DNA from 3 places in the Paenibacillus sp. FSL E2-0190 genome. Region 2 is predicted to be linked to each of the others. Evidence: riboswitches for the same ligand, from Rfam matches in the RefSeq annotation. Region 2 holds a riboswitch; each other region holds the start of a gene.
The links. A riboswitch is a leader RNA that binds a small molecule or an ion and turns the genes downstream of it on or off. The one in region 2 is predicted to bind cyclic di-AMP.

Region 1 (7,277 bases), 3.1 Mb from region 2:
GCCCGATGAGTTCTGAGCCCACAACTACTCCAGCGTCATTCTTCAGCTGACTGCCGTTTGCTTGCGATGGCATCAGAACTTGAGCAATCGCTGTAGTAGTCAGAGGATAAATCACTCCGCAAAGAACAACAAACACTAGACATAGCCGTAATATAATAAAGAAATTAGCACCCTTCGATGATGACAACTGTTCTTCAGCGTCCGCAATCGATTTTCTGTTATTCACGATGCTCTCACCCTTTCAATGATTAGTCAATCCGTTGTTATATCCATACACTTACGAGCAAATCAATAAGTTTGATGCCCGCAAAAGGAACGACTACTCCACCTAAACCATAGATAAAAATATTACGTCCCAGCAGCTTCGTAGAACTCATCGCTTTATACGAGACACCTTTCATAGCCAATGGGATCAGCAGCGGAATAATAATCGCATTAAATATTAATGCAGATATAATTGCCGAGCTAGGTGAACCCAATCCCATGACATTCAGGGCTTCCATTTCAGGAATAGCGAGCATGAACATTGCCGGAATAATTGCGAAGTATTTAGCGATATCATTCGCAATACTGAACGTTGTCAACGCGCCCCGCGTCATCAGTAGCTGTTTACCAATAGCTACAACCTCAATGATCTTCGAGGGATCTGAGTCCAGATCAACCATGTTTGCTGCTTCCTTAGCGGCTGTGGTCCCGCTGTTCATCGCTAAGCCCACATCAGCTTGGGCAAGGGCAGGTGCGTCATTCGTACCATCACCAGTCATTGCCACCAGCTTGCCTTCGTTCTGCTCGCGGCGGATAACCGCTATTTTATCCTCAGGTGTACTCTCTGCAATAAAATCATCTACCCCTGCTTCACGGGCAATAGTAGCTGCGGTCAGCGGATTGTCCCCTGTACACATGATAGTTTTGATTCCCATTTTTCGCAGCTCATCAAACCGCTCTTTCATGCCTGGCTTAACTGTATCCTTTAAGTAAATAAGTCCATAAATCCGGTTGTCTACCGCAACAGCAAGCGGGGTCCCCCCCATCCGAGCGATAGCATCGGAATTACTGTCGAGGTTCGCGGGAATGACTCCGCCCTTCGACTGTACCCATTTCTTCACGGAATCGACTGCCCCTTTACGTATAGATCGTCCATCACGCAGATCTATACCACTCATCCGGGTCTCAGCCTTAAACTCTACGAACTCTCCGCCTTCAGCAAGTTTGCTGTCATAGCTACGTTCCAGCTTCTTAGCTAGCTCAATAACAGAACGTCCTTCCGGAGTCTCATCCTTTAGCGAACTAATAGCTGCCCAAGCCGTAAGCTCAGCTTCCGTTTCATCTCCAACTGGCACAAAATCACTCGCCATCCGGTTTCCGAAAGTAATCGTACCGGTCTTATCTAGAATCATTGTATTAATGTCGCCGGCAGCTTCAACGGCCTTCCCTGACATAGCAAGGACATTAAACTGTGTGACGCGGTCCATCCCTGCTATCCCGATAGCGGAGAGTAGGCCCCCGATTGTGGTCGGGATCAGACAGACCAGCAAGGCGATCATAACAGGAATATCTAGATCAACGCCCAGATAAGTAGCAATTGGCCGCAAGGTCACTACTACAATCAGGAAAATCAACGTCAGACTGATCAAGAGTGTATTTAGTGCAATTTCATTGGGTGTCTTTTGACGTTTCGCCCCTTCAACGAGGGAGATCATCCGATCCAGGAATGACTCACCGGGATCACTGGTAATTTTGACTTTAATCTCATCACTGACTACCCGGGTGCCGCCTGTGACTGAGCCAAAATCTCCGCCGGCTTCCTTAATAACAGGTGCAGATTCACCTGTAATTGCAGATTCATCTACGGAGGCCAGCCCTTCAATTACTTCACCATCGCCAGGGATAAGTTCTCCCTGACTGACGATGACAATATCTCCTTTACGAAGCTCGGAAGAAGAAACGGTCTTCATAGACCCTCCAACGAGTTTGTTAGCTGTGATATCCTGTTTCGTTTTCTTGAGTGAATCCGCCTGGGCTTTCCCGCGGCCTTCAGCCAGCGCTTCAGCGAAGTTGGCAAACAGCACTGTGAATAGCAGAATGAACAACACTGTGATATTGAAGCCTACCGATTTCTCTGCATTAAAATATCCGGGGGCCAGTACCATAAGCAATACAATAATCGTACCGATTTCTACTACGAACATGACCGGATTTTTGATTAACGTCACCGGGTTAAGCTTAATAAAGCTATCCTTTACAGCGCTTAGGAGTATGGGTCCCGTCAGCAGCTTTTTTCTTTTTACAGTACTCATCTTGTTCTCCCTCTTCCTACCGTAAGGTCAAATATTCTGCAATCGGGCCGAGCACAATGACCGGCAGAAACGTCAGAGCCCCGATAATTACAACGGTACCAATCAGAATTCCGGTGAACAGACCATTGTCTGTGCGGAATGTGCCAATCGTCTCAGGAACTGGCTTCTTCTGGATCAGTGAGCCTGCTACTGCCAGCATCGCGATTATAGAGACATAACGGCCAAGCAGCATTACGATCCCGGTTGTAACATTCCAAAAGGTGGTGTTGTCCGCAAGCCCTTCAAATCCTGAACCATTGTTCGCGGCAGAAGAGACATATTCATATAACACTTGGCTAAGTCCATGGAATCCGGGATTCGTGATGGAACCGTTGCCCAAGTCCGTTAAGAACGCACCTGCTGTTGGTACAAGGATAATGAACGGATGCACAAGGATAGCAATCGCAATCAGCTTCATCTCCTTGGCTTCTATCTTTCGCCCGAGAAACTCTGGTGTTCTGCCGACCATTAGTCCACATAAGAAGACGCCCATGATGGCATACATCAGCATATTGATTAGTCCGACACCTTTTCCCCCGAAGACGTTGTTGAGCATCATTAGGGCCAGAGGGGTAATGCCACCCAGCGGTGTCAGCGTATCATGCATATTGTTAACACTACCTGTCGTAGCTGCCGTTGTTACCGAAGTGAACAGCGAAGATTGCGGGATACCAAAACGTACCTCTTTACCTTCCATGCTGCCTTGCGAAGACTCGATCCCCAGCGCATTGATAGCTGGATTGCCTTTGGTTTCCGCATAATAATTCAATCCCAGCAGTAGTACGAACAAGGTCATCATTGCTGTGAAAATCACCCAGCCCTGACGTTTGTTCTTAGCGAACAATCCGTACATATATGGCAAAGAGGCTGGCAGCATCCACATAGAGAGAATCTCCAGAACGTTCGTAAGTGGATTAGGGTTCTCAAAAGGATGCGCTGAATTGGCTCCGAAGAAGCCGCCACCATTCGTACCTAAGTGTTTAATTGATTCCAAAGAAGCGACTGGACCGATAGCGATTTGTTGCGTCTGCCCTTCGAGTGTAGTGACCTCAAGCGATGGCTTGAGCGTTTGTGGCACATGCAATCCTACCAGCACCAATGAAACTAGCAGAGCTAATGGAATGAATACACGAATATGTGCTTTTACGAAGTCCTCGAAAAAGTTCCCGACTGATTTCTGTCCTGTAATCCCTCTGACAAAAGCAACCGCAACAGAAAATCCGCTCGCTGCAGACGTGAACATCATCATCGTGATGACTGCCATTTGTGAAAAATACGATAGTCCCGTCTCCCCGCTATAATGCTGCAGGTTCGTATTGGTCATAAAGCTGATCACCGTATTGAATGAAAGCGTCTGTTCCATATCGGCAATTCCATTCGGGTTCAGCGGCAATCCCCGCTGTAATCTTAGAAAAATATAACTGAAAGCAACCAGTACGATATTAGTTAAAACAAAGCTGAGTGCATACTTCTTCCAGGACATTCCGTCCCGTTTTTTCAGGCCGATCAGCTTATAAATACCTTTCTCTGTGCCTGCAAACCAGCGATCCGTACGATTCGGTTCGTTAGAAAATACATGATATAAATACGTTCCCATCGGCTTGACCAGCAAGATGAGAATTACAATTACGACGACTATTTGCAAAATGCCCATGAATGCCCCTCCTTAAAATTTCTCAGGATGAATCAACGCGTAAACCAGATATATAAACAACAGTAGGGTAACAGCGATTACTAGAATCACAGCTTATCCCTCCCCGTATCCTCAACTACACCTGCGCACCAGCGCATAAAGCCATAAAATAACCCGTAAATTACAGCTAACGAAGCCACCATATACAGATCCATCATATCTTCCGCACTCCTTCCATTATCCTTGATGAGGTGATCTATCGATTAGAAAATCAGCATCACCACTATGGGAATAGATTACATAGCTCGCACCAAGTCTTTTATAGACCAATCTAGGATTTATTGAACTTGTAATCACAAAAATCGGCTGTGTCGTCCAGGTACGGCACATCTGAATATAGCGGCAGCAAAGCGGAAAGCTGCTCTCAAACAGATATACCCTGCCTACCGGGAACGATGGGCGAAACCAAGTGCTCTGATGGCGGGTATCCACTAGAATAACCTGCTCAATCCCGAGCTCCTCAAGTAAAGCTTTCTCAGCCACATTGTTGGTTAATCCCGCCATCTTAATACCCCTGAACTTCAGAAGTTTAATGAAATGTTCTCCCGCCTTTGTAGGCGCACATACAAGCACATATTCATTCTGATCCGTCATCTTTTTTTCTCCTCCTGCTCATTTACAACAAGGAGGCAACGAAAATCTCCGAAAGGATGTTGACCTATCGTCATTTTCGGGCACAACCTAAAGCTCGGTTGTGTCACGTCATTAGACGCTGCCTTACAAATACCGCTAATGATGAATTTAGCGACCTCTTAGGGGAGGCCTCCATAAATGCTTTGCTTCTAAGAGCACAGCAAAAAGCCACAAAGGATCTCCTCTGTGGCTCGCTAGCGGTCACATTGCACTCATCCTCTCTCCATACGCTTACGAGGTTAGCTGTCGGATTCGGGCGGTGAGAGTCGCCCTACCTGTATAGATGCGAGCTCACTCACACCCTCTACAGGATTCACCCCATAACCGGCTTCCGACTCTCACATCGGCTGCCGATTGTTGGTTCCCCCGCTTTCCTTATCGGAAATTAAGCGGATCAAATATTCGATTGTCGTTGAAACAGGAGTAATCATACTCTTATGCACGAAGACTTGTAAAACCTGAATGATGCCAAAATAATGCAAATTAAAAACTATTTTCCCATTAGATAGCGCTTACTTGATATCTAATCTCTCTATATCTCTTGTTTACTCGAGTTTGGAGCGTTTAATCGCTATCTATAACCCATGTGATTTTTTTCACCTTTTTAGAGCGAAAATACTGCAAATTCCCATTATAGGTAGAAACGCAAGAAGCTGAGGCTGAGCGAGAAAGAGGCGCGATAACACGCCATAAATACCTATTTACCTCGTTTTTCAGTCGTAGTCGGCAGGATATGGTTAAAATTGCTCTAAAAGAACATTTTCCGTTTTTTACAGAAAATCTTGAAAAGAGTATGATTCGGGTTGAATCTAATTCATGAAAAACAATCAACGCTGAGTTCCTGCATTCGCAGGGAACGGGGGAACCATCAGGCCACCTGGCCTACTTGGGGTGAATCCAAAGGAGACTGCATAAGTCTCAATAGGTAGGGCGACTCTCACCGTCCGAATCCGACAGCTAACCTCGTAAGCGTAAAGAGAGAGACCCTTGATCCGCCACGCTTTGGCCCAGGTATATCTGCCTGTAATCCAAAACCGCAGCAGAGGTCCTCCTCTTGCTGCGGTTTTTGCGTTACCTGAGCTTATTAGGTGATAGCACGCTGGATGGGGTGAATGTTTTGAAGCACTATTATTTAGGGATACATCAAGGGCTGCTTGAGCCGATAAGTCTAAATTACGTTTGTTTCGGGGCCTTGTGGTTCGAAGAACATAATCACAGGTACATTGTAGGCTATGCATTTGGCCAGAACCAGATCCAAGCCCTTCGCCAGTTCAGCACACCTTCTTCTTGTAAAGACTGTTTAGACTCTAAGATTGTATATGAGATATATAAAAAAATTCGAGAACAACAGCAGCAGCAGGATTGGTCATCACACCAAAAGCTCCCGTGGTTTACAGCCTTCAAGGAGCCTTGGAAAGATGTAAGCGCCGGTTGGTATGTCTTGAGATCCCGCAGCACCTTTCCCTTACATCTATCTGTTATACGAAAAGAAAAGTTCCGACTATGGCTAGAGCACACCGCAGTCTGTGAGAATAAAATGGAAATGCTCGCTTGTGTAGAAAAGGCTAGTGTCACTCATCATGTAGACTTAAAGCTTTTGGAAATCTAAGGAGGAACCCTACTATGGACCAGCGCAGACTATCCCGCATTGAAGTATTTGTATTGGATGAACCCGAGCCTATTCACTATGGAATGGAAGGGGCTGAAGGCTGCCGTTATGGTATTCTGAAGCTCACCTGTAAGGGAGGCTGCAGTTGGGGGGCTTGTCTGATCTCTGCCAACACCAAAAATTTTGATCTCATTAAATGGAGTTCCTTTTTACGGGCCATCTGTCATTGCCGTCTTGAAGAAGCGCTGGATAAGGTCCGCCGCGAAGGTTCAGATTGGGAGCAGGTTAAGCTTGAGCTAGTTCAGGGTGCTTTGCAGGATTTAAAGGCCAAGCTCCAGGGTAAATCCTTGGCAGGGCATATTCAGCAAGGGCGTCTGTACAGTGTTGCAGCAGGGGGGAGCAATTCCAGAAGTGAACGGCTCTACTACAAGCCTTCAAAAGCTTTATCCACTGCCTCCCAGCAGAAACACAGTTGCCCGGAACCAGACACCGCCGATCTCATCAATAAATCCATCTCTTACTTTTCTATATTATAGATTCAAGCAAATCTCTCAATCTGAAAGGATTGTGTTCACCATGCCTGACCCCTTACCTCCCGAGTCCACCTACAGTACTAAATTTGCAGAGTGTGTCCAAAAGTATACTAATGAAGTCTACGTACTTAGTTCCATGTTGTTAGAACAATCTAATGAGGCAGACAAGATTACTATCCGCACCTTCACAGAGCTTCATAAAATATATCGTCAGGATGATTTCGATCCTCAGTTATTCTCTATCCACGCTTACCGCACTTGTATTCACCAGTGTGCTGATTCTTTTGCCCGGCGCTCCCTTCTATCGGCTAAGGCATTACCTTGGGAGGAACAGCTTGTGAAGGTCATGTGGTACGGCCTAAAGCTGCCTCTTTCTCAAATAAGCATTATTCTGCAAAAAAGTGTTCCCGCACTGAAAGCACAGCTTAGAGCTGTACGGGAGCAGATGACCACCCAAACGGATATACTAACGA
Region 2 (7,277 bases):
CATTACGGTGCCACTCTTCGGCTTCATAATCCGGGCCATCGTTTTGAGGATTGTAGATTTACCGGAGCCGTTAGCGCCCACTAGTGCGGTGATTTTCCCCGTAGGGATAGACAAGTTCAATCCCTTAACTATAGTAGCCTCAGCATACCCAATACTTAATTCTTCTGTATTCAAACGTTCTGACATGATCTACAACTCCCTTAAAAGTTTTATGGAGCTATGCTCCTAAGTATGAACTAATTTACGCTTTCGACTTGGCGAGTAAATATAAAAAGTAAGGTGCGCCAATAATCGCAACCACAATGCCAGTAGGAACTTCGGCAGGTTGCAATACCCATCTACCAATGGTATCAGCGGTAATCATAAGAAGCGCCCCTGTCAAAGCACTAGCAGGTAATAACACCTGATGACGGGGTCCCACCAGCCTGCGAGCCAGGTGTGGTGCTATCAGGCCGACGAAGCCAATACCTCCACTTACCGCGACGCAGGAGCCGGCAAGCGCTACGGCTGTTACCAGAAGGAGAATACGTTCCTTCTCCACACGCATTCCTAGACCTAATGAAGTATGGTCCCCTAGATTCAATACATTTAGAACCCGGGCTTTATAGAAGGCGAACGGTAACAGAATCGCGATCCAAGGCAGCAAAGCAAGGACGAATCTCCAATCCCCACCCCATATTTTCCCGGCGATCCAAGTAGCTACAAATTGATAATTATTAGGATCAAGCCTAAGTGCCAATACAAGCTGGCAAGCATTGATTCCTGCAGCGACCGCAATCCCGATAAGGATCAGCCTTGTAGGAGACAGACCATCTGCCTTCCGGTAGGCAAGAATATAGATTAAAGCTGCGGTCAGGCCAGCCCCACCAAGCGCTAGGAGAGGCAAGACAAATACCGGAGCTGCTGTTGTAGCCGGAAAAAACGAGATAAAAATGATTACCGCAAAACCTGCACCAGCACTTATGCCCAGCGTAGCCGGTTCAGCGAGTGCATTACGTGCGAGACTTTGTAGAATACAGCCCGATACTGCAAAGCCCGCTCCAACTAACAATGAAATTACGATGCGGGGTAATCTGAAATCAAATAAAATAAGCTTTTGCTGATGTGTTCCATCACCCATGAGTGTATGTAATACCTCTAGTGGGGATAGACGCATAAACCCTGTATTCATACTGACTATAAACACAACGACGATCAGTATAGCAAGGAGTGATAACACCGTTAGGGCGCGTGTGCGGCGTTCTTTTTCATCTGGAGTAAGGGTTAATTTGGGCATTACAGCTCCCCCTTCCGCTTACTCGCTAAATAAATAAAGAACGGTACGCCGATGATGGCAATTAAAGCTCCTAGCGGTGTCTCATACGGTGCATTTATCATTCTTGCGGCAATATCTGCAAAGATAATCAATAAGCTCCCTAGAACTGCGGAGCAAGGGATAATCCAGCGGTAGTCCACTCCAACGAAATAACGAGTAACATGTGGAATAATTAGTCCTATAAAAGCAATCGGGCCAACCGTTGAAACCGCACTTCCAGCTAAGATAACCACAACAATCATACATGCCAATTGAACTAACCTTGTCCGCTGCCCCAGACCAACCGCTACTTCTCTTCCTAAGCTGAGCAATGTGACGGATCGTGATAACATCATTGCTGCAATTAAGGCTACGGCCACCCAAGGGAATATAATCTTGATCTGAGTCCAGCTAGCTCCACCCATCCCACCAGCTAACCAGAAGGCTATGTCCTGAGATAAGTTGAAAAGAATAGCTACTCCCTGACTAATAGCAACCAATAAAGCACTAACAGCCGAACCTGCTAATGTCAATCGCAAGGGGGTCAGGCCATTAAAAGAAAGCGAACCGATTCCGAATACGATAAAAGAGGCCACAGCGGCACCGATAAAGCAATACAACATTAGTGAAGTGAATGAGAGTGAGGGTGCAAAAGCAAATACTATGGCCAGCGCTACCCCTGCTCCTGCATTCAAGCCTAACAGCCCTGAATCCGCAAGCGGGTTTCTTGTCATCCCCTGCATGATAGCCCCTGCTACTGCGAAGCAAGCACCGACTAAGGCGCCAGCAATAGCACGTGGAAATCGCAGTTCTCTAATTACCTGATGTTTTTGTAAATCTGGATTGAAATGAAATATAGCTTCCCATACCGTAGCTAACTTGATATCTGCTGCACCTACTGAGACCGAAAGTGCCAATCCGAAGGCAATGGCAGCAAGTCCAAAAATAAGAATACCAATGGCAGCTGCCGGTCGGGTATGTAGAGCTTTTTTGGGTTCATTTTTAATACGATTTGCGAAATCTGAGGGTGAAACCATGAGCCGTCTCCTTATTCAATAGTTACAATGGTTTATATGATAACAACAATCATTCTCATTATCGCAAAAATATTTATGTTGTACAATTGCAGGAACGATTTTTCCGTACTATTGGATTGGTTTATAAAAAAATGGTGCAGATCTTTGTATCCCGAGATACTTGATCTGCACGCCCTTCCCCACCGAAATGATCAGTCTCATTCATGGTGAACTACGACTTTTATTTCACAAGACTTTTTAGCACATCGTCAATGATTTTTCTGCCAGCGTTCGCACCACTGTAAAGCCAGCTGCTTGTTGAGCTCATTTCATGCACATTTCCAGCTTTTACAGCTGGGATGCCCTTCCAGATTGCACTATCTAGGATCTCCGAACCCTCAGTCTTATCACTATTTACAAGGAAAATATGATCTGCGGTCAGCTCAGAAAGCTTCTCTAGTGAGATCGGATTCCAAGTTGCTCTTGTTCCTACTGGGATCTCTGTTACTAAGTTAGGCAGCGTTACGCCAAGGTCTGTATATAATACAGCTCCACTGCTGCGGGTTTCGTCTACAATATAGAAGTTTTTTTGCACCAACCATAAAATAGCCGCGGACTCTTGTCCAATAGCTCCTGCAAGCTGTTCTTTCGCAGCCGCTGCTTTAACATCATAATCTTTAATGGCTTTTTCTGCTTCAGGGGTTTTGTTCAAAATCTCACCCATCTTGAGCAACGATTTGCGCCAATCTTGATTTAGTTCATCCCCAATTACATAAGTGGGTGCAATCTTATTCAACTGATCGTAAATCCCGTTCTGAACAGAAGACTCCGATGGGATGATAATAAGATCCGGAGCAAAGCTGGTTACAGCCTCTAACGGAAGGTCGTAACTAATTGTAGGAACATCCTTCAATTCAGTGGCCAGATAATCCTGAACGCCGTTTGTAACTGACCATTGAGCTACTGGAGTTACACCCAGAGTTACCAAAGAGTCTTCCAAATATGAACCCAGAACGCGCTGTGGATTAGCCGGAATCGTTACTTTATGACCCATTGCATCTGTTAACGTCTTAGGTGCAGCAGGTGCCTCTGTAGATTCTGCTGTAGGCGCTGTTCCTGCATTTGATGAGCTTTCAGCATTATTATTACCACAAGCGGAAAGTATTAGCGTCATCACTATTAGTCCGCTCATCGTCACTTTCATGCTTCCTGATCTTTTTCTGTTAAGCCAAAACATTAAAAACCCTCCTATATGTAACTGCTTTGATATTCAAAGGTGACCTTTACCTCTGCTTCACTTTTAAATGATATTGATTCTCATTCTCTGTGTCAACATATAAATTTCAAATTCTGTGGATTTGCAACAATTTCCTTCATATAAAATACAAAAGAGGTTATATTCCGAACGTTCCGGATATAACCTCATCTTTAATCTTCTACTTATTTATTTAAATGATACGGGACAGTCGCTACTACAACGTCCTTTTGATTCATTAGATACGAGCGGATTAAAAAGCTGGTCTGATTATGAAGCACGGCTTGCCACCAATGTTTGGTAATAAACTGTGGAATCAAAATCGTGATGTGATCCGTCGCAGCGGTCTTCCACTCTACCGTATCGATAAACTTCACTAACGGACGAATGATACTACGATATCTGGAACGAAGAACAATCAGGCGTACACCTGGATTCCATTCCTCCCACCGTTGCTCCATCTTATGAATGTCTTCTTCATCAAAGCCTACATACACAGCAACAACATTATCTGTTAGAGACTTCGCATAGCTGATGGAATGTAATACAGCACGTGTAACCCCTGCAACAGGAACAACTACAGTACTTCCTTTAATTACAGGTTTATCAGTAGCCGGACATATACGCAGTTGATCCGCAGTATTCAAATAATGCTTATGAATACGGTGGAACACGAACATTACAGCAGGTAAGAAAATGAATGCCATCCATACGCTCGAGAATTTAGTAATGATAAATATAAGCGTAATCGTCAATGTAGTCAGCATACCGATGGTATTTACTACAAATCTTTTCACCCATCCAGCGGGTCTTGTTTTGATCCAATGCACCATCATCCCCAGTTGGGATAAGGTAAAAGGAATGAACACGCCTACCGCATATAGTGGAATCAAACCTTCCGTATTCCCATGGAATGCAGTCACAAGTATGATAGACATAACTCCTAGAAAAATAATGCCGTTTGAGAAGCCCAGGCGGTCACCACGGACCATAAATGCATGTGGCAGATATTTATCTTTTGCAAACATAAAGGCGAGCAGCGGAAACGCTGAATATGCTGTATTAGCTGCCAAGAACAAAATCACTGCTGTAATCCCTTGAATGAAAAAGTACAATCCGCCACGGCCAAAGGTCGATTCAGCGATCTGAGAGACAACCGTAGCCTTTTCATCTGGCACAATACCATACCAATATGCCAGCACAGTGATTCCGGTAAACATAAAGCCAAGGATAAGTCCCATGATCATTAGCGTCTTGGCTGCATTTTTCTCAGCCGGTGCCTTAAAGTTTGGGATCGCATTAGATACGGCCTCAACCCCCGTTAGGGCTGAACAACCAGAGCTAAACGCTTTTAATAGTAGAAACAAACTTACATTAGATACGGCGCTGCCTATTTCAGGAACATTCGCATGCGCGCCACCCATTGCATATTTAACGATACCGGAGATAATCAGAACAACAATCGAAACCACAAACAAATACACTGGAATTGCGATAAATGAAGCCGATTCAGTCACTCCGCGAAGATTAATGATTGTTAATAAAACGATAACAGATACAGCGATGAGAACAGTATGATTATGAAGACTTGGAAAAGCCGATGTGATCGCATCCGTCCCTGCCGAGGCACTAACCGCTACGGTAAGAATGTAATCCACCAATAATGAACCCCCAGCGAGCAGCCCTGTCGGAATACCAAGATTACTCTTGGCTACGATATAAGCTCCGCCTCCTTGCGGATAAGCAAAAATCGTCTGCCGATAGGATAAAATCAGGATGGCCAGCAGGCCCAATACGGCTAATGCAATTGGCAGGGAATACCAGATGGCAGTAAACCCGGCAGCCACCAGTACAATCAGAATTTGTTCCGTTCCGTAGGCTACAGACGAGAGCGCATCAGAAGACAGAACAGCCAGTGCTTTAACCTTGGATAACTTTTCATGATCGAGTTCATTCGACTTCATCGGACGTCCGATCAATAGTCGTTTTACCTTGCTTACCATGGTGGATACAGTTCCTTTCTTTGGGAGCTGAAACGGAATTTCCGTGCGCTGTTTTCATCGGTGGATTTCATAAATGCAGACACAAAAATAAGCATACGGAAATGATCCGCATGCTTATGCATGGTCATTTTCCCACCTTGCTTACGAGGTTAGCTGGCGGATTCGGGCTGTGGTTATAGCCCTACGGTAGAGGTCTGTTCGACCCGGTTCCGATTCACCCCATTGGCATGAATGCCAAGTTTGGTTCCCCCGTTTTTCCTAAGAAAATTCAGCGCATATTCAACTTCTCACAAGGTCTAATATTAGTCTACAAAGTGCCTACAGTAAAGCGTTGAAAAAAATGAAAAAAGAATGAAAAAACATCCAATAAGCTCAAATATAGCGTCTTATTGGATGCTCTCTTTCATTATCTTCAATTATCCCTCTAGCCCGTGATTTTAATACCTTTTCAGCTTTTTTGTACCTTCCAAAGTAAAAACTAAAATCCTAAGCTCTCCTCAGCATCTACTTCAATCACTTCTTCTTCCCTACGTCCATACCAAAGAAGGAGACTTATTAGAGCAAACGCTATTAAAGCTAACAAAGGAATCGTTATAAATCCGAAGTAGTTCAAGTAATCTTTATTACAAGGAACACCAACTGTACAAGGTAGAACTTTACTTAACGCTGGAATCTTCTGTTCCGCATAATGATAGATTGAGATACTGCCACCAATCAAACTTAATGGAAGCACATAAGGAATGATGCGCTTATCTCCACGGAAAGTGGCAATTCCCAACAAAAATAACTGCGGATACATAAAAATCCGCTGAAACCAGCAAAGCTTACAAGGTTCATACTTCAAGACTTCACTTAAATACAAGCTACCAGCTACAGCAACCAAAGAGACGAACCAGGCCAGATAGAGGCAGTTACGCTTGCAAAAAGATAGGAATTTTGTCACTTTGCCTCCACTGCTTTTGCGGCGGTGTTAATTTCAGATGTAATCGCTTCAATATCGAAAGGTTCAGCCGTTTTCACTCCATTAATGTAGAGCGAAGGCGTAGTTGTCACGCCTGAGTCAGTTGCCAACTGAATGTCTTTCTTCAGCTCATCTGCATAAGTTTTCTCTTGGATGTCTTTACGCAACAGATCGTAATCGATCGCTAATTTCTCTTTTTCAGCAAGGCTTACCAAGAAATCCTCAGTCGCCCATTCCACGCTCTCATCCCCTTGCTGCGCATACACAGCATCATAGAACTTCCAGAATTCATCCTTATTCTGATGGTATACAGACAATGCAGCTAGTGAAGCTGTCTCAGAGTCAGGACCAACGAAAGCCATATTTACAAAGTAAAGAGCTGCTTTTCCCTCATTGACAAAATCTTGAACAATTTTCGGTTTCATGGAGCCAGCAAATTGGGAACAAGCTGGACATTTGAAATCACCAAATTCAACAAGCTTAACAGGTGCATCCTCATTACCAATCCTAGGTAGCTCACTGTAATTGAATTCTACCGGTTCTCCTGTAGAGACATTCTTTGCTGCATCTTTCGAAGCTAACATAAACAATCCAACAAAAATGATAACTACTACAGCTATTGAACTAATAACTAAAATTCTCGTTTTCTGCTTCTGTTGCTCCTGTTCTACCCGTCGTTTCTCTTGTTTGCTCAACTGGGGAACATTTGGACTTTTTTTAGGTTTACTCAAGGAGAATTCCTTTCTGT
Region 3 (7,277 bases), 3.4 Mb from region 2:
CATCCCTATGCCAACCAAAAAGAACTTGCAGAAATCCTCGGGATTAGCCAAGCCAGAGTGAGTCAGCTCAAACGCAAGCTTAGCAGCACAAGCAAATCATAAATTAAAAAAGCTTCGACGCTCCTATTTCCGGAGGTCGAAGCTTTTTCTATATCGGATAACCCTTCTGGAGGCTCCTATACTATTCAGTCAGTGCAGCTTTAAGCTCATCTGAGGATGCATTCCACCATGCTTCATTATGAGAGATCAGAAGGGATTTGAGCGCCGACTTCTCAATGGCTCCAAGCCCTGCCACATCGATCTTGCGTTTAAGAGCTGCATCCAGCTTATTGACATGCTCGGCAAGAATTTTCCATCCGCGGCGCGCTTCTGTATCAATCCACATTTCACAGGCTGTGATTCCACCATAAAATTGAGCTTCCAATGTACGGTCTACCGCTACCCATACCACCCAAACCTGTCTTCCATTCGGTACATCTTCACGATTCATGGAAAATTTAATTCCTTTTTCCACCTTGCTCTTGGCATGCATGGCACCGATATCAATAACCGCCACATCACCATCAATAATGACAGGTGAAACGTTGTTGAGATCTATAGAGCCTGCTCCAAAGCCTTTATGTTTACTTTTAGCGTTCACAATATTTAAGGCAATCTGTTTCTTGCCCTCCGGTTGTATGTTGTCCACGAGTGCACACCCTTCCTCTTACGAATAATTTAATTTTAGCTAATAATGCGGCGATTGCAAACATATACATCCCGTAGATGCTTGTCACGGGAGGAATCACACTATGAAGTCACTGTCATTAAAGTACATCATCTTTGCGACCCTGGCCATCCTCGCGCTGCTGGGAGGAGGAATATGGGCCTTTTCAGGGGATAGCTCAACAGCTTCTGTTACTAGCTTTGCTTCAAAAGAGGCCAAGTCCTCCAGCGGCACAGCGCCTGCAGCCGTACCACAGCAGGTATTGCCTGAGAGCGCACCCGTCCCGGCAGAGGAGGCTTTAAGCCAGCGGGTAGTCGAGTATCACATTGATGTCCAGCTTGTTCCTGACACAGAAACCTTAAAAGCTTCTGAGACAGTAACCTGGACACACCCCGGAGTAAAGCCAGTAAGTGATTTATATTTTCACATGTATCCAAATGCATTTGCCTCATCAGATACCACCTTTATGAAGGAATCCGGGGGGACGCTCAGAGGCGACAGCATGCCTGAGAACGGCTTCGGAAATATGACGCTGACCGATCTGCGCACGACAGAGGGAACTTCGCTAATGCAAAGAGTGCAATATGTTCAACCTGATGACGGCAATATCAACGATAAGACGCTTCTAAAGGTACATCTCCCTCAGCCTGTTAATGGTGGGGAAAGTGTAACACTTAAGCTTCAGTATGAAGTCCAGCTGCCCAAAATCTTTGCTCGCATGGGTGCTTCAGGTAACTTCGTTATGGCTGGGCAATGGTTCCCTAAGCTTAGTGTATACGAGCCTAAGGGCACACGCGGAGTTAAAGAAGAAGGCTGGGACCTGCATCAGTATCACGGGACCTCTGAGTTTTACAGTGATTTTGGCATCTTTAATGTAACGATTGCCGTTCCTTCCAACTATACGGTGGCTGCGACCGGATTTCCTGTAAAAAATGCCAAGCTCAAACAAGATCAAAAAATATATCAGTTCTACGCCGATGATGTCCACGACTTCGCTTGGGCTGCATCCCCTGATTTTACAGTAGCAGAGGAAGCTTTCTCTACGCCGGAAGTGCCTGGAGTACGAATTAAGGTGTATCTCGACCCACTGCACAAAGACTTACAAGAGCGTTACCTTCAAGCTGCCAAGGCTGCCCTGACCTACTTCAGCAAATGGTATGGCCCTTATCCCTACTCTACGCTGTCTATTATCGTCCCACCTAAGGAGGGAAACGGCGCGGGAGGAATGGAATATCCTACCCTTATTACAGCCTTTGGGGCCGCGGATTCTTCTCCAGATACCTCACTTGAAAGAACCGTCATTCATGAGATCGGCCATCAATACTTCTACGGTATGGTAGCCAGCAATGAATTCGAGGAGGCCTGGCTGGATGAAAGCTTTACTTCCTATGCCGAAGACAGACTTATGGAACAAGAATACGGTATCAAGTCTAATTTGCCTTTACAGGCCAGCCTGGTAACTATACCTGAGCCGTTAAATCTGGAAACGTGGAAATATGCAGGGGCGGATTCCTATAGCCGAAATGTTTATATCCGCGGCAAGCTTGTACTTAAAGATATCGAACGCCAGGTAGGTACCAAAGCAATGAACAGCATCATGTCCTCCTACGCTCGTAAGTTCCGTTTCCAGCATCCCGCTACGTCAGATTTTCAGAAAGTCGTTGAGAAGGTAACCAAAAAATCATGGCAGGCCTATTTCGATGACTATATTTATGGTGATGGTGCGCCTGACTTCTCAGTAGATACGATTACTTTTAAAAAAAATAACAGCGGCGATGCTCAAAGCTACGAATCATTAGTGAAGATTTCAAACAAAGGGAGCCATTACGTTGATGTTCCCGTGAAATTCACATTCGCCGACAGCTCTTCGGTGCAGCGGGTCTGGAACGGTGATGGAGCAGAGACTACGTTTCAATTGTTAAGCGATAAGCCTCTTCTCTCTGCTGAGATTGACCCTGAGCATTCCATCTTATTGGAGAGCAAACATTTAAACAACTTTAGGCTGGCGGAAATAGAGCCCAAGACGCTCTCTCGCTGGACGTTAAGTGTAACTAAACTACTTGAAACCGTGCTCGGAACTCTTGTCTGGTGAGGTGAATGATTGTGAGAACATCGATAACCCGCGGCTGGCAAAGCATGAAGGAGCAATTTTATATTTTAATTCTGCTCTTCATCTACCGACTGCTCTGGGGCTACTTTATGTATGGTTTCATCCGATCTGCTATTATTCCAATTCTACTGCGCTATCCAGATAAAGACGCCGGCGGCAGCGGTATGGGCAGACTGTTGTATTATATCGAGGGACAGTTCAGCTTGAATACTGACCCTGCGATACGCACTTGGTTATGGATGCTTCTAGGACTTGTTGTCTTGCGACTTCTGCTTTCTCCTTTCATAAGGGCAGGATTGCTGCATGAGCTGCACCAGGAGCGAAAGGGCGAGCGCGGGCTGTTCTTTTTCCCTGGCATGAAGATCTATGGACTACCTGTCTTAGTCTTTAGCCTAATCGAATGGGTGCTGACCCTGCTGCCGCTTTACTGGCTTGCTCCAAAAATGTACGGGCTGTTCTTATCCTCTTTGTTTAACTACACTTTGTTACTTCATTTAGTACCATACGTATTGGCATGGCTTATATATATTTTTATCGTGCGCCTGTTTCTTCTATATATGCAGTTTGGTTACACCGGCGGTACAGGAATGTTCTCCTCACTGTTCATCTGCTTGCGGTCACTGATTCCTGCTATAGGTGTTTCCATTGTACTTGGTGCGGGAGGCTTGCTCTTACTGCTAGTGTGCGGACTGACGGGTCTGTTCTGTCCCGGCCTGCCGGCACTTATAATACGGCAAATCTCACCACTACCTTCTACGCTCTTAAAAATGTGGGGAATCTCTGCACAATATCATCTATGGTGTAGCAAAGCATTTCCACAATAAATTAACCTTATTTGACATAATAAAAAGGTCCCAATTCCTGTATTCAGGAGCTGGGACTTTTTCTCATTACGGATAACTTAAGAGTATTTGCAAAATCGTAAAAGCTCTGTTACAATAAGTCCTGTGCTATTAGTAACAATTTTGTAATCAATTGAAACGATTCCTACATAACTAAATGTATTTATCGTAAGTGTAACTGTCGAAACGTCATTCTCTTGGTGCTTAACACGCCTAATTCCTTTGCACCGGGAAGTGGGGGAACCATATTTTGGGTGAATTGATCTCGCTTTACAGGGATCATAGGGAATCTTCTACCGAACCCTTAAGCTAACCTCGCAGGCCTTGGAAGGAGTACATCTTTTGAAAAGACATAATTTAAGAAAAAAATGCGTCGCTGCGGCGCTAGGACTTGTAATGGCATTATCTATTGGTGGAGGAAGCGCCTTTGCCGACTCTAAGATGGACACTGTAATCTCAAAGACTATTGGAGTTGCCTATAAAACCGGAGGTACAAGCACTGCCGGATTTGATTGCTCTGGATTTACAAAATATGTATTCAAGAATGTGGGTCTTACTTTACCTCGTACATCAAAAGCTCAATATAGCGTTGGAACTGCTGTATCCAAAAGCAATCTGCGTTCTGGTGATCTAGTGTTCTTTAACACACTTGGCAATGGAGTATCCCATGTCGGCATTTATGTTGGAAACGGAAAATTCGCACAATCGTCCTCTTCGCGTGGAGTGACCATCACTTCACTCAGTCAGGCCTACTGGGCCAATCGTTATGTTGGCGCTAAAAGAGTAATGAGTACTTCAGCTTATCAAGCTGTAGCCTTCGATTGAAACCTTCCTCACAACTATAACCTCATAATTACAACTATATGAACCTGAATCTGATTATTCCCGTAATCAAATTCGGGTTTTTCTTTTTTCCATAATATATTTTTACACTAATAGAGCCCAATTGAAACACGTTTATTTGATAAAAATTGCAATTATATTAAAAATTAGGTCATTATTAACGCTTACATATGCCTTTCTACCGTAAAAATGCCAATTTTTCTGCATTAATATGTTAAAAACGATTGCCAAGCGGCTTTCTGTTTGTTACAATTAGCGCAGTGAGATTTTAGTAACATTTTTGTAATCATTAAGTTGTTATTTACAAAGGTTTTGTCATGTATTGATTACAAGCTAATCCTAATCAACAGTATGAGCCGAGTTTCCTAACTATTAGGAAAACGGGGGAACCAACTTTGGGTGAATTGACCTCCATTATATAGAGGGGTCATAGGGGACCTTCAACCGAACCCTTAAGCTAACCTCGTAGGCATTTGGAAGGGGTATACACTTTTGAAGAAGAAGTTAGCAGCAGCAGTACTAAGCTTTTCCATCATCCTCACCATCGGAGCAGGAAGCGCTTTCGCAGATTCCAAAATGGATAAAGTGATTGACAAGGCCATCGGTACTAAATACGTATCCGGCGGTATATCCACTAACGGATTTGATTGCTCCGGATTTACAATGTATGTGTTTGATAAGATTGGCATTAACCTTCCACACCAATCAGGTTCCCAATATCAAATGGGCACAGCAATCTCCCGTGATGATATAAGAGCCGGAGATCTTGTATTCTTCAATACAAGTGGCAAAGGTGTCTCCCATGTCGGCATTTATGTCGGTGAAGGTAAGTTCGCACACGCTTCTACCTCACGCGGTGTTACGATTAGCTCTCTGAGTGATAGCTACTACGTGAAACGCTACGTTGGTGCTAAGCGCATTATGAGCACAGACGCTTACCAATCGGTTGCTGCTGAATCGGAAGACAATGATGATGTTCAATAAGTAACGTACATAGGCTCTTTTCCAAGGTAACTCTTGGAGGAGAGCTTGTTTTTTTGTCTTATTACTTATTTACCCCTCTCATAATTTGTAAAACATTCCTCTCATATAAAGTTTCTGAGTCGAACCTCCCCCATTTTGTATATAATTAGTAATATAGCAATGTCCTCGTGAAAGGAGATCGTTGACTTTATGATAAATCCCTCGGTAACTTTTCATGTAGTTCCTATGGAGGCAATTCACGGAGAAGCTATTTGTAAGTGGAGCTATACGCCTCCATATAATATTTATGGCTGGATGCCGTGGGAGCAGATGCAGGCTCTTGGCATCGAGTTTGGTGATCCGCAGCTCCGGGAGGAACAATATATCTCCATATTAAATGAACAAGAGGTTTTGTGCGGATTCGCACAGTTGTTCCCGATGGAAGGAGTCGTTCGTTTAGGAGTTGGGATGCGCCCCGATCTATGCGGCCATGGTTTAGGCAAACTATTCGTAGATGCAATCGTCCAGACAGCCTTGAATCGTTATCCTGATCGTGAGATAGATCTGGAAGTCCTGACCTGGAACCAACGCGCCATCCGAACTTATCAAAAATGTGGATTTACGATTACAGATACGTATGAACGCCGCACACCTACAGGAGACAAACCTTTTTATTGCATGGTCTATGACAAATGATATTAAATACCATATATTTCATAAGAATGATTGTATTCTCGTTCATTTTTTTGTCACAAACCCTATGATAACGCTTCACCATAAGCTATAATGTAGGGAGCAGCTTACATAGAAGGGACGAATTGGGATGCAGAAATGGATCATGAGCGGTTTGTTTTTTGCCGCCTGTGCCTTTGCGGTAGTACTCATGTTTACACTTCCGGGTAAAGAAGAGGTAGCTGAAGAAAACAAGCCCACGATGCCGGTAGTTCAACTGGACGCGGCAAAGGCAGAAGCAACCGTGAAAGCCAGCTGTATCACCTGTCACGGCGATCAGCTTCAAGGTGGAGTTGGACCAAGTCTTCAGAATGAAGGTGGCCAGCATGACGCTGAGGAAATCTATAGCATCGTCACTAAAGGACGTGGCCAAATGCCTTCCTTTAAGGAGAAACTAGCGCCTGAAGAGATCGCCAACGTCGCACTCTGGCTCTCAGAGAAAAAGTAACCCACCCAAGCAACTAAAAACGCCCGTGTATGAGATAGGTGACTATCTCTGCACGGGCGTTTATTTTATGATTTCGGCTAAACTAGTGATTTTTTTCAAAGGCTTCATTAAATTGATGCGCCTCTCGAAGATCTAGAGCCGTAATCCCATCTTCTTCATTAGATTCCAGTCGCAGTGTAACTGTTTTATAATCAATCGTAATATGTGGATGATGATCGAAGGCTTCTGAAATCGTGGCTACTTCATCAACAAACGCAATGCCCTTCATATATTGGCTGAACATATATTTTCGTACCATAACGTTATCTTCCAGCTTCCAGCCCTCTAGCTTGGTGATCTCCTCACGCAGTTCCTCTTCCGTAAATAACAATTCGTTTCCTCCCTTACAAAAAATTGCAGTAAAGTGCGCAGTTCCCTTTACTTGTCTTAGGCTTTAAACAAAACATCCCTTAGCTTCTGAGGTCCAAGGGATGTGCCAGGATAAAGGCGATATTTTCGATTTAATGTATTCACAAATCCCAGCGATTATAACTCGGCTTTATCAATTTTAACACGGGCTACTGACTACGGGCAAATTACGTACAGACTTCTCCTCCGCCTAAATCAAAACCACTGAAGCCAAATCCTCTTCGC

Region 1: linked by a shared signal. The riboswitch ahead of NST25_RS02665 (hypothetical protein) and the one ahead of NST25_RS16310 (APC family permease) in region 2 are both predicted to bind cyclic di-AMP.
Region 3: linked by a shared signal. The riboswitch ahead of NST25_RS00545 (C40 family peptidase) and the one ahead of NST25_RS16310 (APC family permease) in region 2 are both predicted to bind cyclic di-AMP.

What each region holds. Positions count from the first base shown of each region.
Region 1 covers NZ_CP150306.1:602,881-610,157, reverse strand. The annotation lists gene kdpC (potassium-transporting ATPase subunit KdpC) at 1-208, opposite strand, end outside; gene kdpB (potassium-transporting ATPase subunit KdpB) at 264-2,297, opposite strand; gene kdpA (potassium-transporting ATPase subunit KdpA) at 2,314-3,990, opposite strand; gene NST25_RS02670 (hypothetical protein) at 4,207-4,623, opposite strand; cyclic di-AMP (ydaO/yuaA leader) riboswitch at 4,875-5,064, opposite strand; cyclic di-AMP (ydaO/yuaA leader) riboswitch at 5,484-5,648, shown strand; gene NST25_RS02665 (hypothetical protein) at 5,717-6,271, shown strand; gene NST25_RS02660 (hypothetical protein) at 6,286-6,807, shown strand; gene NST25_RS02655 (hypothetical protein) at 6,848-7,277, shown strand, end outside.
Region 2 covers NZ_CP150306.1:3,746,014-3,753,290, forward strand. The annotation lists gene NST25_RS16290 (ABC transporter ATP-binding protein) at 1-186, opposite strand, end outside; gene NST25_RS16295 (iron ABC transporter permease) at 242-1,276, opposite strand; gene NST25_RS16300 (iron ABC transporter permease) at 1,276-2,331, opposite strand; gene NST25_RS16305 (iron-hydroxamate ABC transporter substrate-binding protein) at 2,552-3,547, opposite strand; gene NST25_RS16310 (APC family permease) at 3,751-5,568, opposite strand; cyclic di-AMP (ydaO/yuaA leader) riboswitch at 5,693-5,852, opposite strand; gene NST25_RS16315 (disulfide oxidoreductase) at 6,047-6,511, opposite strand; gene NST25_RS16320 (DsbA family protein) at 6,508-7,260, opposite strand.
Region 3 covers NZ_CP150306.1:111,472-118,748, reverse strand. The annotation lists gene NST25_RS00565 (AbrB/MazE/SpoVT family DNA-binding domain-containing protein) at 1-102, shown strand, start outside; gene NST25_RS00560 (YwhD family protein) at 182-688, opposite strand; gene NST25_RS00555 (M1 family metallopeptidase) at 792-2,798, shown strand; gene NST25_RS00550 (hypothetical protein) at 2,810-3,640, shown strand; cyclic di-AMP (ydaO/yuaA leader) riboswitch at 3,859-3,997, shown strand; gene NST25_RS00545 (C40 family peptidase) at 4,055-4,483, shown strand; cyclic di-AMP (ydaO/yuaA leader) riboswitch at 4,846-4,988, shown strand; gene NST25_RS00540 (C40 family peptidase) at 5,033-5,485, shown strand; gene NST25_RS00535 (GNAT family N-acetyltransferase) at 5,675-6,160, shown strand; gene NST25_RS00530 (cytochrome c) at 6,288-6,644, shown strand; gene NST25_RS00525 (4a-hydroxytetrahydrobiopterin dehydratase) at 6,727-7,014, opposite strand; gene NST25_RS00520 (hypothetical protein) at 7,243-7,277, opposite strand, start outside.